DNA from 3 places in the Nonomuraea sp. B208 genome. Region 2 is predicted to be linked to each of the others. Evidence: riboswitches for the same ligand, from Rfam matches in the RefSeq annotation. Region 2 holds a riboswitch; each other region holds the start of a gene.

Region 1 (9,994 bases), on a different contig from region 2:
GCCGACGTTCGAGGAGGCCGAGCTGCGGATGCGGCTCATCATGGACGAGCCCGCCCTGCGGGCGCGGGCGCTGCTGCTCATGTACGACACCCAGCTCAAGCTGGCCGCGGCCCTCCGTCAGGCGTGCCCGGACGAGCTGGACGAGGTCGAGGCGGCCGCCGCCGTGGGCGCGCTGTTCGGGGCGGTCAAGCTGGCCGTGATGGCGCACGTCGGGCACGAACGGTCGCTGAAGGACCTCCAGACGACCGGCATGCGCGCGGCCGAGCTGGCGCTGGAAGGGCTGCGCTCCATCGAGGCCCGGGCCGCCGGCCGGATCCCGGTCGAGCCGCCGGGGATGGCAAGCTGAGACCGGTCGAGCAAGGGGGGCGCATGACGGGCGGCCGGGGGCGGCGGATCGGGGTGGCGCTGCTGGTGTCGGGGCCGGTGCTGGTGGCGGCGTACGCGCTGGCCGGGCGGACGGCTGTCCATCAGGCCGCTGAAGCGCAGGCGCGCGGCCCCCGATGGGAGGGCGGCCGGATCGACGCCGACGGCCTGACCTCGCTCGGCGTGGACGCCTGGCGCGTGGTGGCGCTGACCGCCCTGGTCGTGGGGGTGGCCGCGCTGGCCTACCTGGTCATCGGGCCGCTGCTGGGGCGCGGCGGGCGGGGGCGGACGTTCCTGCTCGTGCTGTCGGGCTTCTTGATCGTGCCGTACGCGCTGGGCTGCGTGGTGGCGTTCGTCAACCCGCCGCGGATCCTGGGCGGTCTCTACCAGGCGGCGGACTTCGTGGCCGGTCTGCCCGCCTGGCAGCCGGCCACGGCCTTCCTGCTGCCCGCTGCGGGGCTCGCGCAGGCCGCAGGGCTGGCGCTGACGGCCCGCCGCAGGCCCGCCGAGGCCCCGCGGACACCGCTCCGGGAGGAGGAGCCCCGTCCCGCGTCCTGAGGCCCGCTCACAGCCCTCTGAAGCGGCCTCGTACGTGCACCGGCACGCCCTTGCCCAGCATGCCGGGCAGCGCCTCGGCCACGTTCATCGGCAGGCGGACGCAGCCGTGCGAGGCCGGGGCGAGCGGCACCGAGAGCGCGCCGTGGAAGGCGATGCCGCCGTTGAAGAAGATCGGGTTGTACAACTCGCCGAGGTAGGACCGGTGCCAGCCGCTCGCGCGCCAGGTGGTGCGGTAGTCGCCGGTGGGGGTGGTGGCCGAGCCGCAGAAGCGCTGCTCCTTGCCCTGCCACACGGCGGTCTCGCAGTACGGCACGCCGCTGCCGGAGGAGATGTGCGTGATCAGCTCGGGCCTGCCGCCGACGTACAGCACCATGATCTGCTTGCTCAGGTTGACCTCGGCGCGGGTCGCCCGGCCGCGCGGCACCAGGACCTTGGGGGCCCTGGGGCTCTCCAGCGCGTCCCAGGTGCGCTTGGCGATCGTGCTGGTCGGCTTGATCCCGTTGACCTTCTGGAACGCCCACACGGCGGCCAGCGTGGTGCCGCCGTAGCTGCCGTCGGCCTTGCCGGGACGGTAGCCCAGCTCCGTGAGCCGCCGCTGCACCCAGGTGACGGCCTTGCCCTTGGCGCCCAGCTTCAGCGTCTTGCGCGGGGCTGCGGGAGCGGTGGTCGCGGGACCGGCCTGTGCCCCCGCGGGCGCGACCGCCGTCGCGGGGGTGGAGAGGCTCCGCGCGGGCGGGCTGAGCGCCGCCGTGCCGCATCCCGAGAGCGTTAAGGCTCCGGCCGTCAGCAGAGCCGCCATTCCGGGCAGTCGCGAAACTCCCACCCGTACCACCTCTCATGCCGTGGACAACGGATCACAGGACCCTACACCAGTCACCATGAACGGGTAATGAAGCCGTCAACCTGTTTAGAGTGTCCCCATGTCTGAGAAGTTGCCACCAAACGCCGTCGTCGTGCAGGCCGCCCTGCGCGAGCTGGGCGCGGACGGCGAGGTCATCGTGCTGCCGGAGAAGGCGCCCACGGCGGCCACCGCGGCGGCGCAGCTCGGCTGCGAGGTCGGCGCCATCGCCAACAGCCTGATCTTCGACGCCGACGGCGAGCCGCTGCTGGTGCTGACGAGCGGCGCGCACCGCGTCGACACCGCCCTCATCGCCCGTACGGCGGGCGCGGCGCGGGTGCGGCGGGCCACCCCCGAGTTCGTCCGGGCGGCGACCGGCCAGCCCATCGGCGGCGTGGCCCCGGTCGGGCATCCCGCGCCGGTGCGCACGCTGGTGGACAACTGGCTGGGCAAGCACGAGGTGGTGTGGGCGGCGGGCGGGCATCCGCTGACGGTGTTCCCGACCACGTTCGAGGAGCTGGTGGGGATCACCGGAGGCGTCGCGGTGGACGTCGAGTAGGGTGCGACGGTGATCGAGTTTCGCGGGGCGGGACCGGCCGAGTTCACCGAGCGGCTGGACACGGTGATCGGCATTTACACGGCCGCGATGCGCCCGCCCGCGGACCAGATCGCCGGCCGCAAGACCATCATGCGCAACCACGCGTCATATCCCTATTTCCAGGCTTATTTCGCAGAATTGCGCGATTCGTCCCTTTCGCCGGGTCACCGCGAGAAGCCGTACGTCGTCGGCTTCGCCTACGGTTTCCGCGGCGCGCCGGGGCAGTGGTGGCACGACGTCGTGCTGCGGGCGCTCACCGAGCGGACCGGGCCCGAGGCCGCCCACGCCTGGCTGGGCCACGCCTTCGAGCTGGCCGAGATCCACGTGCACCCCGACTACCAGGGCAAGGGCATCGGCCGCGCGATGATCAGGACGATCTGCGCGGGCCGCCCCGAACGCTCGGCCGTGCTGTCCACCCACGACCAGCCGACCGCCGCCCGCCACCTCTACGCGAGCCTCGGCTTCGTCGACCTGCTGTCCGGGTTCGTCTTCCCCGGCGGCTACGAGGAGTACGCCATCGCGGGCCGCCCGCTCCCTCTCCCCTGAATCGTGGTTTACCGCGTGATGACCTCGGGCATGAGTCATCACGGAAAGTGACCGACCCTTTACCGACCGATCCGGTTACCCTGCCGTCATCCGCCCGGTCCCCCTGCGGGCGGATGACGGCCCGCACCCGCTCATGGACGAGCCTTTACGCGGGCCTCTCAGGCGGGCCTCTCAGGCGGGCAGCGAGGCCGGCTCCAGGCGCTGGAACACCTCGCGGGAGGCGCTGGAGCGGTTGAAGGTGATGAAGTGGATGCCCGGCGCGCCCTCGTCCAGCAGCCGCTGGCACAGCTCGGCGCCGTGGTCGATGCCGAGCCGCCGCACCGCCGCGGGATCGTCCTTGACCGCCTCGAAGCGCGCCGCCACGTCCGCCGGGAACGGCGCGCCCGACAACTGCTCGGAACGCGCGATCGTGCTCATCTGGGTGACCGGCATGATGCACGGGATGATCGGCGTGTCGCAGCCCTGGGCCGCCACCCTGTCGCGCAGCCGCAGGTAGTCGTCGGCCTGGAAGAACATCTGGGTGATGGCGTAGTCGGCCCCGGCCCGGCACTTGCGTACGAAGTAGTCGGTGTCGGACTCGATGGACTCCGAGCGCGGATGTTTGTACGGGAACGCCGCCACGCCCACGCAGAAGTCGCCCGCCTGGCGGACCAGGCGTACGAGCTCCTCGGCGTAGAGCACGCCCTCGGGATGCCGCACCCACTCGCCCGTGGGGTCGCCGGGCGGGTCGCCGCGCACGGCCAGGATGTTGCGCACCCCGGCGTCGGCGAAGCGCCCCACCAGGTGGCGCAGCTCGCGAACGGAGTGGTTGACCGCGGTGAAGTGGGCCACGGGGGTCAGTGTGGTGTCGTGCGCGATGCGCTCGACGATGTCGACGGTGCGGTCACGGGTGGAGCCGCCGGCGCCGTAGGTCACCGACACGAACGTCGGCCGCAGGGACTCCAGCTCCCTGATCGCCTTCCACAGCTGCCGCTCGCCCTCGTCGGTCTTCGGCGGGAAGAACTCGAACGAGAACGTGCGTTTGCCGGAGGCGAGCATGTCGCGGACGGTGGGGACACGTCCCGGCAGGACGGAGGGTCGACCAAGCGCCATGCCCCACAGGTTACAGGCAGCGGCGCGGCCCGCCGTGGCCGCGGATCGGCGCCGCTCGCGCGCGCCCCGATCGGAACCGCTCGAACCGGCCACTAGTCTCGGAGTCATGACCAGTGACGCCGCGAGCATGGACGTCCTGCGCACGCGGGTTGAGCGTGCCCTGGGCGCCTTCGTCGAACGCCAGCTGCCCGCCTCCGGTGACCCCGACTTCCAGCCGCTCCGCACGGCCGCCGAGGACCTGCTGGCCGGCGGCAAGCGGCTGCGGCCCGCGTTCTGCTACTGGGGGTGGCGCGGCGCGGGCGGCGCGGACGGCCCCGGCATCTTCACCGCCGCCGCCTCCCTTGAGCTGCTGCAGGCCAGCGCGCTCGTGCACGACGACGTGATGGACAAGAGCGACCTGCGCAGGGGCATGCCGGCGGCGCACCGCCGCTTCGAGGCGCTGCACGAGAAGGAGAGCTGGCACGGCTCGGCCGCGCAGTTCGGCGAGGGCGCCGCGATCCTGCTGGGCAACCTGCTGCTGATCTGGTCGGGCGAGATGTGGCGCACGAGCGGGCTGCCCCGCGAGTCGCTGGAGGCGGCCCAGCCCGTGCACGACCACATGCGCACCGAGCTGATGTGCGGCCAGTACCTCGACCTGCTGGAGCAGGCCCACGGCGAGAACACCTTCGACTCGGCGCTGCGGGTGGCGCTCTACAAGAGCGGCAAGTACTCCGTCGAGCAGCCGCTGCGGCTCGGCCTCGCGCTGGCCGCCCGCGAGCTCGCGCCCTGGATGGACGAGCTGTGCACCGGCTACGGGCGGCGGGTCGGCATCGCCTTCCAGCTCCGCGACGACATCCTCGGCGTCTTCGGCGACCCGGCGCAGACCGGCAAGCCCGCGGGCGACGACCTGCGCGAGGGCAAGCGCACCATGCTCGTGGCGCGCACGCTCTCCGCCGCCTCCCCCGTCGAGGCCGCGACCGTGCGGCGCCTGCTCGGCGACCCCGGCCTCGACGAGGACGGCGTCGCCACGCTGCGCGGCGTCATCGAGGGCACCGGCGCGCTGAGCGCGTGCGAGGGCCTCATCGGCGACTACCTCGGCGAGGCGCTGGCCGCGCTCGACCGGGCCCCGGTCACCGAGGAGGCGCGCACAGCGCTGAAGGAGCTGGCGATCGCCGCCACGTCCCGCACCACCTGAGCGGCCGCGCAGGACAGCTGAAGGAGCTCGCCATCGCTGCCACGTCCCGCACCACCTGAGCGGCCGCGCCGGACAGCCCAAGGAGCCGGCGATCGCCGCCACCTCCCGCACCACCTGATCAGCCGCGCAGGACATGCGAGCGCCGCCCCGCCGGAGGGCGGGGCGGCGCGAGGGTCGGGTGGGTGGGTCAGGCCGCCGCGGCCAGGCGCTTGGCGAACTCCGCCGCCGCCGCGCCGGGATCGTCGGCCTCGGTGATGGCGCGCACGACGACGACCCGGCGCACGCCGTACGACAGGACCTCGTCGAGGTTGCCGAGGTCGATGCCGCCGATGCCGAACCACGGCCGCGCCTCGCCCAGCGACGCCGCGTGCCGCAGCAGCGACGGGCCGGGGGCCGGGCGGCCGGGCTTGGTCGGCGTGGGCCAGATCGGCCCGCAGCAGAAGTAGTCGACGCCCTCCTCCACGGCCGCGGCGGAGGCCTCGGCGGCGGAGTGGGTGGACCGTCCGATGACGATGTCGTCGCCGAGTATCTCTCGCGCGACCGTCGTGGGAAGGTCGTCCTGCCCCAGGTGGAGCACGTCGGGACGGGCGGCGTGGGCGATGTCGGCCCGGTCGTTGACCGCCAGCAGCTTGCCGTGCCGGTCGCAGGCGTCGCGGAAGACCTCGAGGAGGGCGAGCTCTTCGCGGGCCTCCAGGCCCTTCTCCCGCAGCTGGACGATGTCCACGCCGTTAGCCAGCACCGTGTCGAGGAACTGCGCGAGGTCGCTGCGGTCGCGGCGGCCGTCGGTGCAGAGATAGAGGCGGGCGTCAGAAAGCGAGGGCCTGGGCACGCCGCTTGACCTCTGTGTGACGGCCGGCCTTGATCGCCTCGATGGGCGAGCCTGGCAGCGAGTCGTCGGGGGTGAAGAGCCAGCGCAGGGACTCGGCGTCGTCGTAGCCGGCGTCCTGCAGCACGGTCAGGGTGCCGGGCAGGCCCTTCATCACGTCCTTCCCGTCGAGGAACACCGCGGGCACCTGCGGGGACCCGCTGCCCTCCCGGCGTACGCCGAGGAGCTTGTGATCCTTGAGGAGTTGCTTGGCCCGCCCGATCGGGAGTTCCAGGCGCTGGGCCACTTCGGGGAGCGTGAGCCACTCGCTGACGAGCTGGTCGGTCTCCCGGTCGATCTGTGCAACAGAAAGCGTCACGGAACCACAACTACCACATGCCGTGCTTGCTCAAACAACACAATCCCGTAGGGGGACGTCTGGATCTACCAGGCGTTCCGCGTCCAGCCGGGAGCCCGCGCCGATGATGCGGCGGCCCTGGACGAGGTCGCGCGGCCGGTCGACGGCGAACACCGCGGCGAGGGTGTCGTCGTCCCTCAGCCAGACGGCCGACCACTTGCCCTCGGGGCCGCCGCGGTAGAGCAGGCGCTCGCCCGCGGGGTGATGGCCGGCGTACTGGACCATGTGCCCGAACTGCTCCGACCAGAAGTACGGCACCGGGTCGTAGACGGCGTCCTCGCCGAGCAGGCTCGCGGCGGCGACCTCGGGGGCGTTGAGCGCGGTGTCCCAGTGCTCGACCCGCAGCCGGTCCTGGAAGCGGCGCGACCACCAGGCGGCGCAGTCGCCCACCGCGACCGTGCCGGGCAGCGAGGCGCGCAGGTGCTCGTCCACGACGACGCCGTTGTGCAGGTCGAGGTCGGCGTCGGCCAGCCACTGGACGGCCGGGCGCACGCCGATGCCGGCGACGACCACGTGCGCGTCGAGGAACTCGCCGCCGACCAGCTCGACGCCGCCCTCCTCGACGGAGTGGACCATGGCGCCGAGCCGCAGGTCGATGCCGTCGTACCAGCGTTCGGTGCGGGCGCCGATCTCCGGGCCGACGGCGGTGGCGAGCGGCGCGGGACCGGCCTCGACCACGGTGACCGCGCAGCCGGCCCGGCGGGCGGCCGTGGCCACCTCGGCCCCCACCCAGCCCGCGCCGGCGACCACGACGCGGGCGCCGGGCACGAGCGCGGCGCGCAGCTCGTGCGCGTCGTCGAGGGTGCGCAGGACGTGCTGCGGGCCGTCGCCGGGCAGCCGGACCGGGTCGGCGCCGGTGGCGATGACCAGGCCGTCGTAGCGCAGCTCGCCCTCGGTGGTCTCGACGGCGCCCGGCCGCAGCGCGGTGGCGGACACGCCGGGACGGAAGGCGACGCGCAGCGCGGCGAGGTCGGTGTCGACGAACGTGGTGTCGGACTCCCCGAGCAGCACGCTCTTGGTCAGGGGCGGACGGTCGTAGGGGCGATGGCGTTCCCGCCCGACGAGGGTGATCCTGCCGCCGAATCCGCGCCCGCGCAGCGCCTCGACCGTGCGTACGCCGGCCAGGCCCGCTCCCACCACCACGACATGGTCCACGACCAAGACCATAGACGGGTACGGGGCCCGGCGGCGAAGGGGGGCGTGTCTGGCGCCGCCGGCGAGGTCGTAGGCTGGGGGCGTAAGACGCGCGGGAGTCCGGCCGTGACCGGGCTGAGAGGAAGGCTGCACAGGGCCTTCGACCGCAAGACACCTGATCCGGATCATGCCGGCGAAGGGAGCGCATGGTGGAGGTCATCGTCGGCGGCGGGGTCGTCGGGCTGTCGGTCGCGTGGCGGCTGGCGCGGGCGGGGCGGCCGGTCACCGTGGTCGATCCCGACCCCGCGGGCGGGGCCTCGCACGCGGCGGCGGGCATGCTGGCGCCGGTCAGCGAGGTGACCTACACCGAGGAGCCGCTGTTGCGGCTGGGCCTGGCGTCGCTGCGCCGCTGGCCGGCCTTCGCGGCCGAGCTGGCCGCCGACGCGGGGCTGCCCGAGGGGGCGCGCGGGGTGGACCTGCGCGCGGAGGGCACGCTCGACGTGGCGTTCGGGGCCGACGACCTCGCGGCGCTGGACGAGCTGGCCGCGTTCATGGACAAGCTGGGGCTCCCGGTGGAGCGGCTGACCGGGCGTGAATGCCGCCGCCTGGAGCCGATGCTGGCGCCGTCGGTGCGCGGCGGCCTGCTGGCCGCCGGCGACGCCTGGGTGGACCCGCGCCGGGTGACGGCGGCGCTGCTGGCCGCGCTGGAACGGCGGGAGGTGCCGCTCGTCCGCGCCCGGGTCACCGCGCTGCTGCGCGAGGACGAGAGGGCGGGCCGGGTCACGGGTGTGCGGCTGGAGGGGGGTGCCGAGTTGCCCGCCACGACGGTGGTGCTGGCGGCCGGGGCCTGGAGCGCGGCGCTGGCCGGGGTGCCGGTGCGGCCGGTCAAGGGGCAGATCCTGCGCCTGCGCTCGCCGCAGCCGCTGCTGACCCGGTGCGTACGCGGCTCCGTGCACGGCTCCCCCGTCTACCTCGTCCCCCGGGGCGACGGCGAACTGGTGGTCGGCGCGACCCAGGAGGAGCTGGGCTTCGACACCCGGGTGACCGCCGGCGGCCTGTACGAGCTGCTGCGCGACGCCAGGGAGCTGGTGCCCGGCGTGACCGAGCTGGAGCTGGCCGACGTGGTGGCGGGCCTGCGCCCCGGCACGCCGGACAACGTGCCGATCGTCGGGCCGGCCGGGGACGGGCTGGCGCTCGCCACCGGACACCACCGGGGCGGCGTGCTGCTCGCGCCTCTGACGGCGGCCCTGGTGGCCGGGGAGGCGGGCGGCGAGGAGGGCGGGCTGGCGGCGTTGTGCTCGCCGGCGAGATTTGGAGAGATCGCATGATGGTGCAGATCAACGGGGCCACGCACGAGGTCGCCGACGGGACGACCGTGGCGCAGGCCGTACGGGCCCTGACCGCGGCGACCACCGGGGTCGCCGTGGCGGTCAACGACGAGGTGGTCACGCGCGGCGCATGGGAGACCACGGCGCTGCGCGAGCGCGACCGCGTGGAGGTGCTGACGGCGGTGCAGGGTGGATGATCTGATCATCGCCGGGGAGAAGTTCTCCTCCCGGCTCATCATGGGCACCGGCGGCGCCCCCTCGCTGGAGGTGCTGGACCAGGCGCTGGCGGCCTCCGGCACCGAGCTGACCACGGTCGCCATGCGGCGGCTCGACCCGCACGCCCGCGGCTCGGTGCTCGACGTGCTGCGCGAGCGCGACATCAAGGTGCTGCCCAACACGGCCGGCTGCTTCACGGCGGGCGACGCCGTGCTGACGGCCCGGCTGGCCAGGGAGGCGCTCGGCACGAACTGGGTCAAGCTGGAGGTCATCGCCGACGAGCGGACGCTGCTGCCCGACCCCATCGAGACCTTCGACGCGGCCGAGCGGCTGGTGGCCGACGGGTTCGTGGTGCTCCCGTACATCGGCGACGACCCGGCGCTGGCGCGGCGGCTTGAGCAGGCGGGCTGCGCGGCGGTGATGCCCCTGGGCGCGCCGATCGGGTCGGGCCTCGGCATCCGCAACCCGCACAACATCGAGCTGATCGTGGAGGCCGCGTCGGTACCGGTGATCCTCGACGCGGGGATCGGCACGGCCAGCGACGCCGCGCTGGCGATGGAGCTCGGCTGTGACGCGGTGCTGCTGGCGACGGCGGTCACCCGGGCCCAGCGCCCCGACCTCATGGCGGCGGCCATGAAGGCGGCGGTGACGGCCGGGCGGCTGGCGCGGCAGGCGGGGCGTATCCCGCGCCGCCGCTACGCCGAGGCGTCCTCCCCCATGATGCCCTGACGCGGGAGACAGGAGGGACGCGCCGGGGCTCGCGGGGCTCCGGCGCGTCGCAGGGGGCACGGCTCGGCATCGGTTTCGGGCGGCCGGGCCCTGCCGGTGCCAAAACGCCCGTAAACTCAGCGGGGTGGATACGACGACTGCGGACCCTCTGGTCGGGCGGCTCCTCGATGGACGCTATCGCATCGAGAGCCGGAT
Region 2 (9,994 bases):
CGGGCGCCCGCTGCCGCCGAGGCCGGACGACGGCCTCCGCTCGGGCGGCGCTCCCGCCCACCAGACGCCGCCCTTGAAAGGGGCGAACGCGCCCACCCACAAGCTTCCCACCGTCCCGCAGGCGCCCGAGCCGTCGTCCCCGCGCGCCGCGAACGACGGCGCGCCGGCGCAGGGGCGCTCGCGCGTCTACGGCCGGGAACGTTCCGGCGGCGGCGGCGGCCCGGTCCGGCCGCTGCGCTCGTCGTCGGGCGGCGGCGGCGAACCGCCCGAGCAGGGCCGCGGCGGGACGCCCCGGGGGCCGCGCAGGCGGCCGTCCGGCCGGCTCATCGTCAAGATCATCGCGGCGGCCCTGGTGGCGCTGCTGGTGACGGGCATCGGCCTGCTCTTCTGGGTCAACTCGCGGCTGACCGGCATCGAGGGCGTGCTCGACCCCTACGAGGGCCGCCCGGACGACACCCCCGGCACCAACTGGCTGCTGGTCGGCTCCGACAGCCGCAAGGGCCTCTCGGCCGCCCAGCGCAAGAAGCTGGCGACCGGGCGTGCGGTCGGGCAGCGTACGGACTCGATGATGCTGCTGCACATCCCCGACAGCGGCGACAGGCCCACGCTGGTCAGCCTGCCGCGCGACTCCGCCGTCACGATCCCCGGCAGGGGCCGCGACAAGCTCAACTCCGCCTACGCCTTCGGCGGACCCAAGCTGCTCGTCCGCACCGTGGAGACGGTCACCGGCCTGCACATCGACAACTACATGGAGATCGGGTTCGCCGGGTTCGTGGACATCGTGGACGCGGTCGGCGGGGTCGAGATCAACGTGCGGGCCGCGGTGGACGACCCCAAGGCCGGGCTCAAGCTGAAGAAGGGCACCCAGGTGCTCAACGGCTCCCAGGCCCTCGGCTACGTACGCACGAGGAAGGGCGGCGCGCTGCCCGACTTCGAGCGGACCAAGCGGCAGCGGCAGTTCCTCGGCGCGGTCGTGAAGAAGGCGGCGAGCCCCGGCGTGCTGATCAACCCGTTCACCTCGATCCCGCTGGCCATGAGCGCCACCGACGCCGTCGAGGTCGACACCGACACGGGCGTGTTCGACATGCTGTCGCTCGGGCTGTCCATGGGCGACAGCCCGGTGACGACCGTGGTGCCCTTCGGCGGGGAGGAGAGCGTGGCGAGCGGCGGCACGGCGATCAAGTGGGACCGCACCAAGGCGGTCGCCCTGTTCGACGCGCTCAAGGAGGACAAGCCGGTGCCGAAGGAAGTGATCGACGCCAACTGAGCCCTGGCCCCTCCGGGTGCTCAGCCGCCGCTGGTGGCGACGACCGTGGCGGCGGTGATCGCGGTGATGGTGGCGGCGTTGATGGCCGCGATCGTCCTCGCCACCGCGTCGCCCGCCCAGGCGCCCTCGGCGAGCTCCTTCACCCGTTCCTTGCTCGCCCCGGGGAACGCCTTGCGGTCGAGCTTGGCCGCGTGCATGATCGCGATCAGGACGGCGGTGCGGGGGTCGGGCTCCGCGCCGCCGAGCACGCTCGCCACCCGCTCCCTGACGTCGGCCTCCACGCTCGGGTCGGCCTCCGGCCAGCGCGTGACGGGGAAGATCCCGAGCACCTTGCCCCGCTGCTCGGTCAGCACGCCGGACTGGGCGAGCCTGGTCAGCAGGCGCGCCCGCAGCTTGTGCGACTGCAGGCGCTGCACCCACCAGGCGGGCTTGCGCTCCTTGCGTTCGTCGCCCAGGCGGCTCAGCACGGCGTCCAGCTCGTCGTCCCCGGTAGATGCGGAGTCGATGAGCACGAGCCTGTCGTCCGTCAGCTCGACGCGGCCCTCGACGGCGAGCTCGGCGAGGAGCGCGCCGGCCAGCGCGGGGTCGAGCTGCACGGTGCTGATGAGCTGCTTGCCCTCGTCCTCGCTGTACGCGAGCAGGAGGAGTTCTTCGGCGATCGTCACCTTCATGCCCCGACACTAATCGCCCGGCGCTTTCCACAGGCTGTGGATGGTCCGGCGCGCACCGTACTCTGGGGGCATGCCGGAACTTCCCGAAGTGGAGTCTCTGGCCCACTTCCTGCGCGAACGGGCGGTGGGCCGGTCCATCATGGCCGTCGAAGTGGTCGGCATCCAGGCGCTCAAGACGTTCGATCCGCCGGTCACGGCGCTCGGCGGGCTCACCGTCACCGGGGTGGCGAGGCACGGCAAGTTCCTCGACCTCGACTGTGACGGGCTGCACCTGGTCTTCCACCTGGCGCGGGCCGGGTGGCTGCGCTGGCGCGACGACATGTCGGGGGCCAAGCCGGTGCGGCCGGGCAAGGGCCCGCTCGCGGCGCGGGTGCGCTTCGCGCCCGACGACGAGGGGCAGGCGCCGGGGTTCGAGCTGACGGAGGCGGGGACGCAGAAGCGGCTCGCCATCTATGTCACGAAAAATCCGGACGAGGTGCCCGGCGTGGCCGCCCTCGGCCCCGACCCCCTCGACCCGGCCTTCACCGTGGACGCGCTGAAGCGCATCGTGGGCGGCAACCGTACCCAGATCAAGGGCCTGCTCCGCGACCAGAAGATCATCGCGGGCATCGGCAACGCCTACTCCGACGAGGTGCTGCACGCGGCGCGGATGTCCCCGTTCAAGATCGCCGGGACGCTGACCGACGCGCAGGTCGCCGACCTGCACGAGGCCATCGTCACGACGCTCGCCGACGCCGTCGAGCGGGCGCACGGCCTGGCCGCCAAGGACCTCAAGGCGGAGAAGAAGTCGGGCCTTCGCGTGCACAACCGGACGGGGCAGCCCTGCGACGTGTGCGGCGACACGATCCGCGAGGTGTCGTTCGCCGACTCCTCGCTGCAGTACTGCCCGACCTGCCAGACGGGTGGCAAGCCCCTGGCCGACCGGCGGATGTCCAAGCTGCTCAAATAGCTCCGCGCGGGCGGGACAATGGAAGCATGACCGTTCCTGAGACCGAGGCCAGCGCCGTCCCCGCGGACGCCTACCTGCTCGACGTGCGTGAGCAGGACGAATGGCTCGCGGGCCACGCGCCGGAGGCCGTGCACATCCCCATGACCCAGATCCAGGGCCGGGTCGAGGAGATCCCGGCCGACCGCACCGTCTACGTCGTCTGCCGGGTCGGCGGCCGGTCGCTGCAGGTCGCGGCCTGGCTCAACCAGCTCGGACGCGACGCCGTCAACGTCGGCGGCGGCATGCAGTCGTGGGAGGCCGCGCGCCGGCCCATGGTGAGCGAGACCGGTCAGGACCCGTTCGTGGCCTGATCGGCCGAGGAAGAGCCTCATATGGCGCTTCTGGCGCCATTGAGGCATCATGAGGGCGAAAACTACAGATCGTCGCGGGAGCTCGGGGTTCGCCGGGCTGAGAGGGCAGCTGACCAGCCGCTGCCGACCGCCTGAACCTGTCCGGGTAATGCCGGCGTAGGGAGTGTGCGATGGCGCATGTCGCCGACGAAGTCCCCCTGACCCTCGACGGCGCTCCGCCGAAGACGCTCGGCGTCCTCGACCAGGGCGCCCTCTGGGCCAACCTCGGCGTCAGCCTCCTCGGCTTCTCCGGGGCGCTGTTCCTGCTCGACCCCCTCGGCAACGCCCCGCTCAGCCTGGCGGGCGCGCTCGTCGCGGCCCTGGTCGGCAGCCTCATCGGCACCGCCATGGTCGGTCTGTCCGCCGTCCCCGGCACGCGGACGGGGCAGCCCGCCATGGTGCTGCTGCGCGGGCTGTTCGGAGCGAAGATCTCCTACGTCCCCACGGTGCTCAACATCGTCCAGATGCTCGGCTGGGGGGCGTTCGAGCTGTGGGTGATCGCCAAGGCCGCCACCGCGATCTTCGGCGGGGTGCCCTACCAGGTGTGGGTGATCGTCGCCGGGGTGCTCACCACCGCGCTGACGATCTGGCCGCTCGGCTCGATCCGGCTGCTGCGCCGCTACGTTACGGTCGGCGTGATCATCTCGATGCTCTGGTTCGCCTGGTTCTTCCTGAACGAGGCCCCCACGTACACCGGCGGCTCGTGGACCGCGTTCCCGGCCGCCGTCGACTACGTGATCGCCCTGTCGGTCTCCTGGGTGCCGATGGCCGCCGACTTCGCCCGGCACTCCCGCTCCAGCCGCGCCGCGTTCACCGGCGTCGTCGGCGGCTACACGCTGGCCCAGGTCGCCTGCCTGGGGCTCGGCGTGTACGCGGTCGCCATCGCCGGCTCCGCCGCCGTCACCGCCGACAGCACGGCGGTCTTCGCGCCGTTCGTGGCGGCCCCGCTCGGCGCGCTGTTCTTCGGCATCCTGGTGCTGCGCGAGACCGACCAGTCGTTCGCGAACGTCTACTCGACCACGATGTCCCTGCAGAACCTGCTGCCGCGCGTGGACCGGCGGTTGTTCTCCGTCGCGATCGGCGTGCTGACCGTCGCGATCGCCCTGGTCGTGGACGTGACCTCGTACGGCGCGTTCCTCGGCGTGATCGGGGCGGTCTTCGTGCCGATGTTCGCCGTGCTGGCCGTGGACTACTTCGTCTTCGCCCGCGCCGGCCAGTGGAACACCGCCGAGGACGCCCCCTCGCGCCCGAGCATGCTGGTGCCGTGGGCGCTCGGGTTCGTCGCCTACTGGCTGACCACCTCGACGCCCACCGTCGCCGCCTGGGACGGCATCTGGGCGGGCCTGCGCGACGCGATCGGCTTCACCCGCCAGCCGTGGATGAACGGCGCGCTCGGCGCGGCCCTGGTGGCGGCGCTGGTGACGCTGCTCGCCGGGGCGCTCACGGGCCGGTCGAGGCGCGCCGTTCGACGTTGAGCAGGTGCTGCTTGGCGGCGACGCCCCCCGCGTAGTCGCCGAGCGCGCCGTCCTCGCGCACCACCCGGTGGCAGGGGACGATCACGCAGAGGGGGTTGGAGGCCAGCGCGTTGCCGATCGCCCGCAGCGCGCGCGGCCGGCCGATGCTCTCGCCGATGCGCTCCAGCGTCGTGGTCGTGCCGTAGGGGACCGCCATCGTCTTCTGCAGCACCGTGCGCGCGAACGGCGTGGCGAGCGCCAGGTCGACCGGCGTGGCGAAGGCCCGCAGCCGCCCCGAGAAGTAGGCGTCCAGCTCTCTGCGCAGCGGGTCGAGGCGGCGCGGGTCGGGGCCGATGAAGCGGCCCACGGTGCGGCTGATCAGCTCGAAGACGTCGTTCTCCGGCTCGAAGGAGCAGGCCACGGCGCCCTTGGCGGTCACCGCCAGCACGAGCCGGCCCACGGCGCCGTCGTAGGTGCCGAACGCGATGTCGGGTGCGTCTCCCCGGTAGGTGCTGGAGGTCACGCGCAGCAGGGCGTCCAGTTCGCCGCTCGTCATGCCCTCGCCCTCCCGGAATCGTCGTGACCGCAGCGTATCGGACGGATCGCCCGACGCACCCACCGCGCCACGTGCACTATGGAGGAGTGGGGGACGAATGGGCCGGTAGTGACGACGAGATCGCCCGCGCGGTGCTCGACAGCTCGCCCAACGCCGTCGTCGCGGTCGACAGGGACCAGACTGTGCTGGTCTGGAACGAGGCGGCCGAGCGGCTGTTCGGCTGGACGGCCGCGGAGATGCTGGGCCGCCGGGCGCCGATCGTCCCGGCGGAGCTGACCGCCGAGCACAACGCGGCGCTGGAGCGCGTACGGACCGGCGGCCAGGTGTCGGTGCGCACCAAACGGCTCGACAGCGCCGGCGACCTCCTCGACGTGCGGGTGGACATCAGCGCGCTGCGGCTCGGCAGCGCCGTCGCCGGCTACGTGTGCGTCCACCACCTGGCGCGGGCCGACCAGGTCGCGAAGACCCGGATGGCGCGCCGGGCCAGGCTGGTGCGCCGGCTGACCGACGTGGTGGGCGACATCAACTCCGACCTGGAGCTGTCGGCCGTGCTCGACCGCATCTCGGCCAGCCTGACCGAGCTGACCGGGGCCGACGCGGGCGGGTTCGTGCTCATCGAGGGGGAGCGGCTGCGGCTGGTGAGCACGTACGAGCTGCCTGACGGGCTCCGCGGCACCACCACCGACCTGCGGACGAGCCTCGTGGACCGGCTCTTACGCACGGGCAAGACCGTCCTGCTGGAGTCGAGCGGGCTCGACGACCTCGTGTGGGCGCGGCTGAAAGGTCTGCACACGATCGCGCTCGGCCTGGCCGCGGTCGGCGGCCGGCCCTACGGCGCGCTCTACGCGCTGTTCGCCAGGAGCACCCCCGGCCACCTGGAGCTGGAGCTGCTGGAGCTGCTGGCCGGGCACGCGGGCATCGCGGTCGGCAACGCCGTCGCCTACCAGGAGGCGGTGCGGCAGCGGGCCCACGAGCGGGCCGTCTTCGACGCCAGCGCCGACGGCATCGCCGTCCTGGACGAGGCCGGGCGGGTGGTGCGCTGGAACCCGGCCGCAGCCGAGATCACCGCGATCCCCGAGGAGACCGTGCTCGGCGGGCCGCCGCCGTTCCCGCTGCCCGAGCCGGGCGAGAAGCTCACCTTCCAGCTGGAGACCGGGCGGTGGCTGGACGTCGTGGGCGCGCGGATCGAGGAGACCGGCGAGGTCGTGGTCGACTTCCGCGACGTGACCAGGGCCAAGGAGCTGGAGGAGGCGAAGGACCTGTTCCTCGCCACGACCAGCCACGAGCTGCGCACGCCGATCACGATCGTGCGGGGGTTCGCCTCGACCCTCGACGCCCGCTGGGACAAGCTCGGCGACCTGGAGCGGCGCGCGGCCGTGCACACCATCGCCGAGCGGGCCAGGTCGCTCGGGCAGCTCATGGACCACCTGCTGCTCGGCGCGCGGGCAGGAGCGGACGAGCTCAAGGTGCGCATCGAGGAGTTCGACCTGGCCGAGCGCATCCACGCGGCCACGCTGGGGCTGCCCGTGCTGTCGGACCGGCACCGGGTGGAGGTCGCGATCGGCGACGGGCTGCCCTGCGTGCTCGGCGACGCGCTCGCCACGGACATCGTGCTCGGGCAGCTCCTGGAGAACGCGTTCAAGTACTCGCCCAAGGGCGGGCTGATCCGCGTGGAGGCGTGGCCGGAGGACGACGACGTGGTGGTCGTGGTGGACGACGAGGGCGTCGGTATCGCCGCTCCTGACCGGGAACGGGTCTTCGAGCGGTTCGTCCAGGTGGACAGCGGGGACCGGAGAAGGTTTGGTGGAGTAGGGCTCGGGCTCTACATCGTCCGCAGTCTGGCGAGGGCACAAGGAGGAGACGTGAGCGCACATCCGAGGCCCGGCGGGGGCACCAGGATGCGGCTGGTGCTGAAGGCCGCCGGCACTATCGGATCCGACACACCGATGCGGTAACGAGGTGGTCACGGTTGAGCTGATCTATCTTCCAATGTGTACAAGCTGTGATCGAGATGCGGTTTCTGGGATCGAGTAACGGGGCATTTCGGTCGTACCGGGGAGTGTTCCCGCGGGGGGCACAGGGAACGGGGAGGTGGGTGTGTCAAGCGTGGTGCTGCTGCCGTACGCGCCGTCCAGCGTCGCCGTCGCCCGCCAGCGTCTGAGCACGGACCTGCAGGACAGCGGGGTCTTCGCCACGGCGATCGACGACGCCGTGCTCGTCGTGAGCGAGCTGTTGAGCAACGCGCTGCGGCACGCGCACCCGCTGCCGTCCGGCATGGTGAGAGTCGCCTGGCTGCGCAGCGACGGGCACATCGAGGTCGCGGTGAGTGACGGAGGCGCGGCGACGGAGCCACGGGCGGCCCGGCCGACCCTGTCCTCGCTCGGGGGGCGGGGGCTCGGCATCGTGGAGTACGTCGCGGAGAGCTGGGGGGTGCGCCACGACGGCGACACCACGACGGTGTGGGCGATCCTGCCCGCTCCTCAGGCTGCGTCGATGAACGGGCAGGTCGCGGCGTTGAAGGAGGCCGGCTGACCGGCCCTTGAGTCGCGTCAGGCGCCCGCGCCGGCGGGGCGCCGGTAGAGCACGGCCCGCTCCGCGGCCGCCCACGCGTTCGACACCAGCAGGTAGAGCCCCGCCGCGAGCGGCAGCACCAGCACGGCGATCACGGACCCGTACGGCGCCAGCTTCGCCATCCTCCTGAGCAGCTCCGGCTGGTCGTCGCCGACCCTGATGTTCCTCGCGGAGAGCCACGCCACCGCCGCGACCAGCAGGATGACCAGTGCGAAGACCGAAACGGGCACACTGAGCAGACCGTAATTCGCCACCAGTCCCGCCACCTGCTGCCCCAGCGGCGCCCCGAACAACGTGTGCCCCGCCAGCGCCGTCGGATGCGTGGCCACCCGGTACATCAGCCACAGGAACGGCAACTGCCCCAGCATCGGGAGGAACCCGGCGAACGGCGAGCTGCCCTCGGCGGCGTACAGCGCCCTCGTCTCCTCGACCAGCCGCTCGGGGTGGCGCGCGTGGCGCTTCTTCAGCGCCTGGAGCTTGGGGGCGAGGCGTTCGCGGATCCGCGCCGTACGGGCCTGGCGCACGTTGAGCGGCAGCAGCAGGAGCCGTACGGCGAGCGTGAACAGCACGATCGCGAGCGCGGCGTCGCCCCCGGCCGCGCCGACGACGAACGTGACAAGAGAATCGATCATGAAAAAGCGAGCCTTCCATCCATGGGGACGATCGGGATGGGGCTCACCCGGCGGCGAGCCCCGCTTGCCTGGGGAAGCGGGGCGTGCCTAAGGAGCGCGCGGGCGGGACCGCCCGGCGGCGTCAGGGTCGCGCTGACGCTGGAAGGCGGTGCGGCGCGCGTAGGTCAGCGGAAAGCCCAGGGGCTCCCCGCCGAGGACGGGCAGCAACGTGGCCGCCCACGCGACCAGCAGCAGGATCGCCACCATGGTGATCCCGGCCAGCCACGGGTCGAAGAGGAGCTGGGTCACTGCGAACGGGAGGACTTGCTCATCACGGTGACCACGACGAACAGGACCAGAGCGATCAGACCGACGATCAAGGCCAGCTTGAACAGCCCCGCCAGCAGCGGCAGCAGGAAGTTGAACACCACGAACAGGCCCAGCAGGGCCCCTATGACGATCATCACGACTCTACTCATGAGGCCACCGTACGTCCTGCGGGCAGGGGCCGCGAGGCTTACGGAGTGATGACGTGAGCGGCGGTCCCGGGGGCGTGAGCCGTACCGTGAAGTGGTGAACACGCGCATCCTGGTGGTCGAGGACGATCCGACCGTTTCCGAGGTGGTCGCCCGCTATCTGGAGCGTGACGGGCACGAGGTCGAGTGCGTGGGCGACGGCGCCGAGGCGCTGCGCCGGGCTCTCGCGCAGCCGCCCGACCTCATGGTGCTCGACCTCATGCTGCCGAGGCTCGACGGGCTCCAGGTGTGCCGCAGGCTCAGGGAGCGCTGGCCGGTCCCGGTGATCATGTTGACCGCGCTGGGCGAGGAGATCGACCGGGTGGTCGGCCTGGAGACGGGGGCCGACGACTACGTGGTCAAGCCGTTCAGCCCGCGCGAGCTGGCCCTGCGGGTGCAGTCGGTGCTGCGGCGGGCGCGGGGCGCGTCCGTGACCGGCGGCACCGGGGTGCTGCGCGACGACGACCTGACGGTGGACGTCGGCGCCCACGAGGTACGCCTGCGCGGCGCCGAGGTCATGCTGACCGCCCGCGAGTTCGACCTGCTGGCCTACCTCATGCGCAACCCCCGCCAGGCGTTCAGCCGGTCGGCGCTGCTCAACCAGGTGTGGGGGTGGTCGTTCGGCGACTCGTCCACGGTGACCGTGCACGTGCGGCGGCTGCGGGAGAAGATCGAGCCGGATCCGACCGCGCCGCGCAGGATCGTCACCGTGTGGGGAGTCGGCTACCGCTACGAGCCGATGGAGGGCTGATGGCGCCGCACGGGGTCTCTCCGGCCGTGGCGGTCGGGGAGCTGCCGATGGTCGTGGCCGTGGCGGCCGGGCTCGGGCTGCTGGTGGCGCTCGGCGGGATCTGGGCGATGGGGCGGCTGCGCACGCGTTCGATCGGCGTGATGCTGGCCGTGGTCGTGGTGGTGGCCGTGGCGGCCACGCTGGCCGGCGTCGTGGCGATCATCGCCAAGATGATCATCGAGGGGCCGGTCAAGGACTTCGTGCTGAGCGTGGTGGCCGTC
Region 3 (9,994 bases), on a different contig from region 2:
CTCGTACGCGGGCGGCCGGTACGGGACGGTCCTGCTCTCCGCCTCGCGCAGCAGCCGCTCGACCTGGGCGCGGCCACCGGGGACGGGCCGGCCGAGCAGCACGGCGACCAGTTCGGCCGCCGTGGGCCGGGAGTCCGGGTCGGACCCGCGGCACTCGTCGATCAGGGTGCGCAGCGCCGGCGGCAGCCGGTCGAGGCCGGCCTCCCCGCCCTGCCCCGCCTCCGCCCCGGTGGCCGCGAAGATCATCACTTCGGCCCACGCCCGCACGTCGCTCGAAGGGAACTCGCTGTCGCGCGGCCCGGGGGCGAAGAGCGCCTGCCCGTACCGGCCGATCAGCACGTTGTCCGGGCCGAGCCGCAGCCCCGCGATGCCGGCCAGGTGCAGCCTGGCCATGGTGGCGGCGGTGCCGAGCGCGAGCTCGTGGAGTGTCTCGCCCCGGAAGGGGCCGGCGGCCCGTACGACGTCGAGGAGCGGCCGGCCGCTCGCGAGGTAGTCACGCGGCTGCAGCGCGAGGCCGCCGCTCCATCCGTGGAAGTCCATCGCCATCGCATCCCCGTCACAGGTGATCAGCGCAGGTCAGACGCCGTCGTCCGCCACGTGGTACGCCCTGCGGCGACCCCCGGTTCAATGCCATGCCGACTTGTTCCGGCTCAGGACGCGGTCGTCGCCACGGTCTCCCGCCCGCGCGCCGCCCTCCGTCCGGTGGCGAGGTTGACCACCAGCGAGCCGGCGGTCAGCGCCACCCCGAACCAGATCACGCTGGTCACCCCGAGGTGGTCGGCGAACAGTCCGCCGAAGAGCGCCCCGAGCGCGATGGAGGTGTTGTACGCCATCGTGTTGAGCGACATCGCGGCCTCGAAGGTGTCGGGCGCGGCGGCCAGCGTCAGGTTGACCTGGCACAGCTGCACGGCCCCGAAGGAGAGCCCCCACACCACCAGCGCGGCCACCGCGCCCGCCTCCCCGCCGCCGATCGCGAGCAGCGCCAGCAACGACACCACGAGCCCCGCGCAGCCGACGGCGAACGTCCCCCGCAGGCTCCTGCTCACGGTGTGCCCGGCGACGAAGTTCCCGACGGCCCCCGCGGCGCCGAAGACCATGAGCACGACGGTGACGAAGGCGGGCGTCGCGCCCGTGTGGCCCTCCAGGATCGGCCGGACGAACGTGTACGCCCCGAAGTGCCCGAGCACGAACAGCACGACGGTGACCAGCACCAGCCGCAGCGGCACGTTGCTGACCGGCAGCCCGAAGACCTCCCTGACCGGCACGGCGTTGCGCGACGGCAGCGACGGGATCAGCGCCGTGACCGCGACGAACACCAGCACGCTGAGCCCGGCCCAGATGAGGAACGTGGTCCGCCAGTCCGTACGGCTCTCCAGGAACGTCCCCAGCGGTATGCCCGCCACCGTGGCGATCGAGATGCCGGACATCACCGTCGCCGACGCCCTGTTCGCCTGCCGCTCGGGCACCAGGCGCATCGCCATGCCCACGCCGATGGCCCAGAACACCCCGCTGGCGAACCCCATGAACAGCCGCGTGGTCAGGATCAGCGCGTAGCTCGGCGACAGGGCGGTCACCAGGTTGCCGAGGGCCAGCACGGCGAGCAGCGCGGACAGCAGTACCCGCCGGTTGACCTGCCTGGTCCAGGCCACGATGAACGGCACCCCCAGCCCGGCGGAGACGCCCTGGAGCGTGACCATGAGCCCGGCGGCGCCCACCGACACCCCCAGGCTCTCGCTCAAGGGGGTGAGCAGGCCGACCGGCATCAGCTCGGTGGTGAGAAAGACGAACAGGCTCGCCGTGATCGCGGCGACCCCCAGCCAGGCCCGCGTGGCTGACAGCGGGCGATCTCCATGCACAGTCATACATCCAAGAGTGGGCCCCCATCGATCAATGAGTCCAACACATAGTTTTCATCGAGATCGATCGTGCTGCACGATTGATGTCATGGAGCTGCAACAACTGCGGTACGTCGTCGCGGTCGCCGAGACCAGCAACTTCACCCGGGCCGCCGAACACTGCCGGGTCGTGCAGTCGGCGCTCAGCCACCAGATCGCCGCCCTGGAACGCGAGCTCGGCGCCCGCCTGTTCGAGCGCACCAGCCGGCGCGTCCGCCTGACGCCGGCCGGGGAGGCGTTCCTGCCCGCGGCCCGCGAGTGCCTGGAGGCCGCCGACCGGGCCAGGGCCGAGGTGGCCGCGGCGAGCGGCGAGCTGCGCGGGCGGTTGGCCATCGGCGCCATCACCACGGTCGCGGCGGTGGACCTGCCGGCCCTGCTCAAGGAGTTCCGCCGCCGGCACCCGCGGGTGCGCGTCACGCTGGCCGCGGCCGGCAGCGAGGACCTGATCGAGCGGGTCCGGCGGGCCGACGTGGACGTGGCCTTCCTCGGCCTGACCACGCGCGCCGAGCCGAGGGGCGTCCGCGGCCGCGCGCTGGCCAGGGACGAGCTGGTCGCCGTGGTCGCGCCCGACCACCATCTGACGGACGAGGAGACGGACCTGGCGGGCCTCGCCGACGAGCCGTTCGTCGACTTCCGCGCCGGGCACGCCGGCCGCGCCCAGTCCGACGAGGCGTTCGCCGCCGCGGGCGTCCGCCGGGACGTCGCCTTCGAGGTGTCGTCCGCCGAGTTCATGGCCGACCTCGTCCGTCACGGGCTCGGCGTGGGCCTGCTCCCCGCCGCGTACGCGCCCCGGCTCCGCGACCTGCGCGTCATCCGCCTCCGCGACGCCCCGGCCCGCGTCGAGCACCTGATCTGGGCCGAGCGCCCCTCCCCCGCCGCCACCGCCTTCCTCGACCTGATGGGCGACCTCTGATCCCCTGCCGGGCGGCGGCCGGCGTCGCCGCCCGGCGGGTGGACTCAGCCGGCCGCGGCGCTGAGGGCGGCGCGGGCGGCGGTGGCCGTTCTCGGCGGGATGGAGCGCAGGTCGAAGGCGTAGCGGGCGACGGAGTCCGCGATGGCGTCGGAGTCGACGTCCAGCGCCGTCGCGTTCACGTTGGCGAGCGTGTCGCACGCCTGGTGGTAGCAGCCGTCGTACGCGGCCCCGGCCGTGCCGCCGAACAGCGCGGCCTCCTCGGGGGTCTTGACGCCCTCGGCACCGGTGAAGATGCCGCCGGACGGGATGCCGACCGCGATGAACGGCCCGTAGTCGGAGCGGCCGTCGAAGTCGGTGCCGACCGTGGCCAGGCCGCGCGAGCCGAAGAACGTGGCGAGCCGCTGCTCGATCTGGGCCGATCCGGGCGGTCCTGCCGGGGAGCCCGTGGCGTCGGAGTCGTCACCGTCGTACAGCTTGTACGCGTAGTTCGGGGAGGCGATCATGTCGAAGTTCAGGTAGAGCCGGACGCGGTCGCGCTGCTGCTGCGACAGGGAGGCGACGTACTGCGTGGAGCCGAGCAGCCCGATCTCCTCGGCGGCCCAGAACGCGAAACGGACCTTGTGCTTGACCGGGTAGAGCGCCATCTGCTCGGCGACCTCCAAGATGGCGGCGCTGCCCGAGCCGTTGTCGTTGATGCCGGGGCCCTCGGTCACGCTGTCGAGGTGCGCGCCGACCATGACGACCTGGCGCGGGTCGCCGAGCCGGGACTCGGCGATGACGTTGTCCTCGGTGCCGAGCACCATGTTGGCGTCGACCTTGAGGTGCACGGTCGCGCCGGGCGTGGCGGCCAGCGCCTGGCCGACCGCGAAGTCGGCGAACACCATCGGCAGGCCCTGCAGGCCGCCGATGTCCAGCGGGTAGGCGTCGGTCCGTCCCGGCTGGCCCTCGTTGAAGATGATGATCGCGCTCGCGCCGGCGGCGAGGGCGTTCTCGACCTTGGTGACGAACGGGCAGGTGCCGCGCTGGACGAGCGCGATCCGGCCGGCGACGAACCCGGCGAAGTCGGCCACCTCGCAGCCGCTGGTCGAGGAGGGCGACGGCGCGGGCGGCAGGGTCAGGTCCACGCCCTGGACCTGCGCGGTCACGTCGCCGGACGGTGACGGCGCGAAGGTGAAGAAGTCCTCGTTCGGCGCGTACGTCGCGCCGCCCTGCACGGCGAGCGTCGGCGGGGCGTTCTCGCTCCAGCTCTTCACGAACGTGACCGGCTGCAGGGTGACCTTGTAGCCGGCCCTGCGCAGCTTGCCGGCCACGTAGTCGCGGGAGGCCCGGTAGCCGGGGGTGCCGACGGCGCGGGTGCCGCCGCCCGCGTCGGCGATGGCCTGGAACGCCTTGAGGTGCTTGGCCACGTTCGTGCCCTTGACCTGCTGGACGAGCAGTTTGGCGAAGACGTCGTCGAGGCCGCCGGTCCGCGCCTGCGCGGGTGGCGCGGCGAGGACCGCGGCGGGGACCGTGGTGAGGAGCAGGCCGAGCGCGACGGCGATTCTACGCATACGCATGCGACGGATCTCCCTGTGCCGGGATCGGTTACGGGCGCGCGCAGTCCCCCCGAGCCGCGCCGAACGCGAACGTAACCCGGCACCGGGCCGCTGAGAAGGCCCACTGTCGCCGCGGATTCACGCCGTCTCAGGTCGCCTCGCGGCGGGCACGGGCACGCCGCTTCCCCTCGTGCATCGCCTGCACCCGCGCCACCGGGATCGTGTGCCCCTCTTCCACCAGGTCGGCGGGCAGTCGCTGCGGCCCGGGCATCTCCCCCGCCCACGGATCGCTCTTGTCGACCAGCGCCGCCGCCGTCCTGATGGTGAAGTCGCGCGGCGTCACCCGGTCCAGGTCCGGCCACGGCACGGGGAACGACACCGGCACGCCGGGCCGGATCCGCGGGCTGTAGGCGGCCACGACCGTCGCGCCGCCCGCCCGCGTGGAGTCGATGAAGACCTTGCCCGCGCGGTCCTCCCTGATGAACGCCGTCGTCGCGAGCCCCGGGTCCAGCCGCTCGGCGCGGGCCCCGATCGCGCGGGTGGCGGCGGCCAGGTCCTCCATCGGGACACCCGGCTCGACCGGCACGAACACGTGCACGCCCTTGGCCCCGCTGGTCTTCACCGCGCCCGCCAGCCCCGCGTCCGCCAGCGCCTGCCGCACCAGGAACGCCGCCCGCACGGCCAGCCCGAACGCCTCCGCGCCCTCCGGCGGATCGAGGTCCAGCACCAGGTGGGTGAAGTGGTCGCCGGCGATGAGCGCCGGGTGGTACTCCACCGCCCGCTGGTTGCCGAACCAGATCAGCGTCCGCCGGTCGTTGCCCAGCGCGTACGTCACCTGCCGCCGCGAGGAGTCCGCCCACACCGAGACGCGCTCGATCCACGGAGGGGCGTACTTCGGCAGGTTCTTCTGCATGAAGGGCTCCTGCCCGGGGCGTACCCGGACGACCGAGAGCGCCCGGTCGCGCAGCACCGGCACCAGGCGGTCCGCGACCGCGTCGAGATAGTCGACCAGGTCGCGTTTGGTGGCCTCGGCCCCGTCGAACAACGGCTGGTCGAGATTGGTCAGCGTCACGCCCTCGCGGGTCTCCTCGCCGGTCACCCCGTCCACCATATCCGAACACCTGTTACAGTGATCGACTGACGCGGGGTGCCCGGCGATCCGGGCTGAGATCACACCCGTCGAACCTGATCTAGCTCGCACTAGCGAAGGGACGTCATGTTCTGCGATGACATGTGGCTGCGCACGGCCGACCTGATGACCGCGATCCACGGCCACCCGTTCAACGTCGCGCTCGGCGACGGCACCCTCGACGCCGACCGGTTCGCGTTCTACATCGTGCAGGACGCCCGCTACCTGGAGGCGTTCTCCAAGGCGCTCGCCACCGCCTCGGCGCGGGCCACCGACCTGGACGAGGCGGCGTTCTTCGCGAGCAGCGCGCACACGGCGCTGGCCGCCGAGCGCCTGCTGCACGCCGGTTACGTGGCCGAGCTGGGCGCGGACGCGGCCGGGATCGCCACGTCGCCGACGTGCCTGGCGTACGCGTCCTACCTCCAGGCGACGGCGCTGGCGGCGCCGTACCCGGTGCTGGTGGCGGCGGTGCTGCCGTGCTTCTGGATCTACCAGGACGTCGGCACGGCGCTGCTGGGGCGGGCGGGCGACCTCGGCGGCCACCCGTACGGCAAGTGGATCTCCACCTACTCCGACCCGGAGTTCGCGGCGTCGGTGACCCGGGCCAAGGCGATCGCCGACCGGCTCGCCGAAGGCGCGGACGCCGGCACGCGGGCGGCGATGGAGGAGGCTTATCTGACGGCGGCGGCGTACGAGTGGATGTTCTGGGACAGCGCCTGGCGGCGCGAGGGCTGGCCCACGGACCGCTGGCTCCGCTAGGGGCCGGCGGGGCCGCGGGCGGCCATCGCCTCCTTCTCCTCGCGGGTGGCGATGAGGCCGGACGGCGCGAGCAGCTTCGACTCCTCGAACGGCTCCTCCGTGGTCGGCAGCGGCTCGCGCGCCCGGATCGCCGTCACCCACACGCGGACCGCGTCGAGGATCACGATGATGATCATGACGGCGAACAGCGCGGCCAGCACGCCGTCCACGGTGGAGTTGATGACGATCTGCCGCATCGCGTCCATCGACTTGGCGGGCGCGAGCACCTGCCCCTGGTCGATCGCGCTCTGGTAGCGGTCGCGCTGGGCGAAGAAGCCGAGGGTCGGGTCGGCGGAGAAGACCTTCTGGTAGCTCGCGGTCAGGGTGACCGCGGCGTCCCAGGCCAGCGGCACGCCCGTCACCCAGGCCCACTTGAGCCGCCCGCTCTTGATCAGCAGCGTGGTGGCGACGGTGAGCGCCACCGCCGCGAGGAGCTGGTTGGCGATGCCGAACAGCGGGAAGAGCTGGTTGATGCCGCCGAGCGGGTCGTTGACGCCCTGGTAGAGGAAATAGCCCCAGGCCGCCACGACCACCGCGCTCGATCCCACGAGGCCCGGCCACCAGCTCACCCGCGCCATCGGCTTCCACAGGTTGCCGAGGGTGTCCTGGAGCATGAACCGGCCCACCCGGGTGCCGGCGTCCACGGTCGTGAGGATGAACAGCGCCTCGAACATGATCGCGAAGTGGTACCAGAACGCCTGGAGCGCGGCCCCGCCGAGGAAGCCGGAGAAGATCTGCGAGATGCCGACGGCCAGCGTCGGCGCACCGCCGGTGCGGGCGATCAGCGTCTCCTCCTGCACGGCCGCCGCCGCGGCCTGGAGCTGCTCGGGGGTGATCGTGAAGCCCATGTTCGCGACGGCCTCGGAGGCCGACTGCACGGTGGCGCCGAGCACCCCGGCCGGGGCGTTCATCGCGAAGTAGAGGCCGGGCGACAGCACGCAGGCCGCCGTGATGGCCATGACGGCCACGAACGACTCCATGAGCATGGAGCCGTAGCCGATCATCCGGACCTGGCTCTCCTTCTGGATCAGCTTCGGCGTGGTGCCGGAGGAGATCAGCGCGTGGAACCCGGACAGCGCCCCGCAGGCGATGATGATGAACACGAACGGGAACAGCGAGCCCGCGAAGACCGGCCCCTTGCCGTTGAAGGCGAAGTCGGTGAAGGCGGTGGTGCGCAGCGGCGGCATGGTGACCGCGATGCCGATCGCGATCAGCACGATGGTGCCGATCTTCATGAACGTCGAGAGGTAGTCGCGCGGCGCGAGCAGCATCCACACCGGCAGCACCGCGGCGACGAACCCGTACGCGATGAGCCAGAGCGCGAGCGCCGACGGGCTCAGCGTGAAGAACGGCGCCCAGCTCGACCCCTGCACCCAGCCGCCCGCCACGATGGCGAGGACCAGCAGCGCGACCCCGATCACGGTCGTCTCGACGACCCGGCCCGGCCGCAGCACCCGCAGGTAGAAGCCCATGAACAGGGCGATCGGGATGGTCATCGCGATCGAGAAGACGCCCCACGGCGAGCGCGCGAGCGCGTTGACCACGACCAGCGCCAGCACCGCGAGCAGGATGATCATGATGGCGAACACGGCCACGAGCGCGGCCGCCCCGCCGATCGGGCCGATCTCCTCGCGGGCCATCTGGCCGAGGCTGCGGCCGTTGCGGCGCATGGAGAAGAACAGCACCACCATGTCCTGGACGGCCCCGGCGAAGATGACGCCCGCGATGATCCAGATGGTGCCGGGCAGGTAGCCCATCTGGGCGGCCAGCACCGGCCCGACCAGCGGCCCGGCGCCGGCGATGGCCGCGAAGTGGTGGCCGAACAGGATGCGCCGGTCCGTCGGCTGGTAGTCGATGCCGTTGTCGAGCCGCTCGGCCGGGGTGGCCCGGCGGTCGTCGGCCCGCAGCACCCTGCGCACGATGAAGCGGGCGTAGAACCGGTAGGCGATGGCGTACGAGCCGAGCGCGGCGCACAGCAGCCACACCGCGTTGACGTTCTCGCCCCGGGACAGGGCGAGCACCGCCCAGCCGGTGGCGCCCACGACGGCGACCGCCGTCCAGATGATGACGGAACGCAGCTTCACCGGTTACCTCCCATGGGAAGAGCCATACAGCGGACGCCCCAGGCAGCAGCGGAGGCCGGCGTCCGGCGGCAGATCGGTGGTGAAGCGCCGCCAGCGCCACAGCGGGCGGCAGTCGATCGCGACCGGGTCCCCGGCCAGGTGCACCCAGGCGGTGGGGTGCGCGTACACGACGCCGGGCAGCAGGCCGCGCGCCCGCTTCGGCAGGCGGGAGCGGCGCAGCGGCCGGACGGAGAACTCGCCGGCGTCCGCGCAGCAGAGGCCGGTGACGTGCCAGTCGAAGAACACCACTTCGTCGTCACGCAGAGCTTCACGAGCCGCGGGAGTGAGCGTGACAGCGGACATTTGTGGCTCCTGAACAACAGGTAGCGCAGAAATTACCGACGGCCTTACCCGGCGTGGTCGCGCTTGAAACCGCCATGAGCGCGGGTGAAACTTTCAGTGGCCTTATGCCCTGTTTCTCCTGATCAGGCCCTTCCATTGCGCTTTACCCGCTGTCCGAGCGAGGGTTGAGCGCCTTTTTCCCTGACAATCCCGGCAGGAACCGTTCCGCGGGAGGTATCGATGCGCAAAGCACGTGCTCTGCTCGTCTCGGCTCTGCTGGTGGGGGGCGCGCTGACGACGTTCACCGCCGCCCCGGCGCACGCCGAGAGCCTGCGAGGCGTCTACTACGACTACTCCGAGTGCCAGCGGGTAGGCCAGTACGGCTACAGCCAGGGCTGGTGGGGCTTCTGGCACTGCGAGTTCCAGTACAACTACTACTTCCTGTACGCCTGACCCCGGAAATCCCTTTGCGGGCGCGAGCGCCGGCCTGGTAGATCTGGCCGGCGTGCTGACCGGACGACGCGTACGCCTGAGAGCCCTCGAACCCGCCGACAGCGAGCCGCTGTGGCGCTGGTACCACGACCCCGAGGTGGGCCGGTGGATGGACGGCACCCCGCCCATCTCCCTCGCCCAGAACATCGAGAAGGGCCAGAACCGCCCGCGCAACACCTTCGAGCAGATGGTCCTCGGCATCGAGGCGCTCGACGACGGCAAGCTCATCGGCTACGTCGCCCTCGGCGACACCGACTTCCGGCACGGCGAGGCCGAGCTGCAGAGCATCGCCATCGGCGACCGCGACCGCTGGGGCGGCGGCTACGCCACCGACGCCCTGCGGGTCATCTGCCGCTACGCCTTCGAGGAGATGGGCCTGCACCGCATCACGTTGTGGGTGGTGGCCGACAACGCGGCGGCGGTGCGGGCGTACACGAAGGTCGGGTTCGTGGAGGAGGGCCGCAGGCGGGAGGCTTTCCGCACCCGGGGCAAGCGGCACGACTTCCTCATGATGGGGCTGCTGAGCTCCGAGCTCAGGTGAGCTCGTCGTCCCAGTCGGGCGGGGTGATCTCGCCCGACTCCCAGTCGGCGCGCAGGATGCCGTAGCCGATCGTGTCGTGGCGCGTCCCGTCGGGGGCGGGCCAGGCCCGCCGGTAGTGCGCCTCCTTGGCGTAGCCGTTGCGGCGGAAGGCCGCGCGCATGGCGCGGTTGTCCTGGCGGGTGTTGCCCTCGATCCGCTCGATCCCGGGGAACTCGGTGAACAGGTAGCGGGTCAGCCAGGCGACGGCCGCCGTGCCGAGGCCCTTGCCGCGCCAGGCGGCCCGTAC

What was found. Region 2 has a riboswitch for thiamine pyrophosphate ahead of AC27IY_RS17260 (purine-cytosine permease family protein). Riboswitches for the same ligand answer to the same signal wherever they lie in the genome.
Region 1: it holds a riboswitch for thiamine pyrophosphate, as region 2 does, so the genes downstream of both, thiO (glycine oxidase ThiO) here and AC27IY_RS17260 (purine-cytosine permease family protein) in region 2, are expected to answer to the same signal.
Region 3: it holds a riboswitch for thiamine pyrophosphate, as region 2 does, so the genes downstream of both, AC27IY_RS28620 (TenA family protein) here and AC27IY_RS17260 (purine-cytosine permease family protein) in region 2, are expected to answer to the same signal.

Annotation. Positions count from the first base shown of each region.
Region 1 covers NZ_BAAJOU010000023.1:380,925-390,918, reverse strand. Annotated here, with positions in the region: gene AC27IY_RS25740 (TetR/AcrR family transcriptional regulator) at 1-346, shown strand, start outside; gene AC27IY_RS25735 (hypothetical protein) at 370-921, shown strand; gene AC27IY_RS25730 (L,D-transpeptidase family protein) at 929-1,744, opposite strand; gene AC27IY_RS25725 (YbaK/EbsC family protein) at 1,842-2,318, shown strand; gene AC27IY_RS25720 (GNAT family N-acetyltransferase) at 2,328-2,903, shown strand; gene metF (methylenetetrahydrofolate reductase [NAD(P)H]) at 3,075-3,995, opposite strand; gene AC27IY_RS25710 (polyprenyl synthetase family protein) at 4,102-5,169, shown strand; gene thiE (thiamine phosphate synthase) at 5,357-5,998, opposite strand; gene AC27IY_RS25700 (Rv2175c family DNA-binding protein) at 5,976-6,353, opposite strand; gene AC27IY_RS25695 (NAD(P)/FAD-dependent oxidoreductase) at 6,384-7,547, opposite strand; TPP riboswitch at 7,629-7,745, shown strand; gene thiO (glycine oxidase ThiO) at 7,733-8,854, shown strand; gene thiS (sulfur carrier protein ThiS) at 8,851-9,051, shown strand; gene AC27IY_RS25680 (thiazole synthase) at 9,044-9,799, shown strand; gene AC27IY_RS25675 (Stk1 family PASTA domain-containing Ser/Thr kinase) at 9,924-9,994, shown strand, end outside.
Region 2 covers NZ_BAAJOU010000021.1:105,543-115,536, forward strand. Annotated here, with positions in the region: gene AC27IY_RS17240 (LCP family protein) at 1-1,267, shown strand, start outside; gene AC27IY_RS17245 (GOLPH3/VPS74 family protein) at 1,288-1,938, opposite strand; gene AC27IY_RS17250 (Fpg/Nei family DNA glycosylase) at 2,009-2,887, shown strand; gene AC27IY_RS17255 (rhodanese-like domain-containing protein) at 2,914-3,237, shown strand; TPP riboswitch at 3,302-3,417, shown strand; gene AC27IY_RS17260 (purine-cytosine permease family protein) at 3,408-4,751, shown strand; gene AC27IY_RS17265 (methylated-DNA--[protein]-cysteine S-methyltransferase) at 4,717-5,286, opposite strand; gene AC27IY_RS17270 (ATP-binding protein) at 5,373-7,241, shown strand; gene AC27IY_RS17275 (ATP-binding protein) at 7,384-7,818, shown strand; gene AC27IY_RS17280 (YidC/Oxa1 family membrane protein insertase) at 7,836-8,489, opposite strand; gene AC27IY_RS17285 (DUF6412 domain-containing protein) at 8,577-8,777, opposite strand; gene AC27IY_RS17290 (hypothetical protein) at 8,774-8,947, opposite strand; gene AC27IY_RS17295 (response regulator transcription factor) at 9,042-9,734, shown strand; gene AC27IY_RS17300 (sensor histidine kinase) at 9,734-9,994, shown strand, end outside.
Region 3 covers NZ_BAAJOU010000025.1:130,739-140,732, forward strand. Annotated here, with positions in the region: gene AC27IY_RS28595 (hypothetical protein) at 1-540, opposite strand, end outside; gene AC27IY_RS28600 (MFS transporter) at 651-1,862, opposite strand; gene AC27IY_RS28605 (LysR family transcriptional regulator) at 1,945-2,808, shown strand; gene AC27IY_RS28610 (M28 family metallopeptidase) at 2,853-4,364, opposite strand; gene AC27IY_RS28615 (DNA polymerase domain-containing protein) at 4,492-5,454, opposite strand; TPP riboswitch at 5,477-5,572, shown strand; gene AC27IY_RS28620 (TenA family protein) at 5,560-6,231, shown strand; gene AC27IY_RS28625 (carbon starvation CstA family protein) at 6,228-8,354, opposite strand; gene AC27IY_RS28630 (hypothetical protein) at 8,358-8,696, opposite strand; gene AC27IY_RS28635 (hypothetical protein) at 8,916-9,128, shown strand; gene AC27IY_RS28640 (GNAT family N-acetyltransferase) at 9,181-9,708, shown strand; gene AC27IY_RS28645 (GNAT family N-acetyltransferase) at 9,701-9,994, opposite strand, start outside.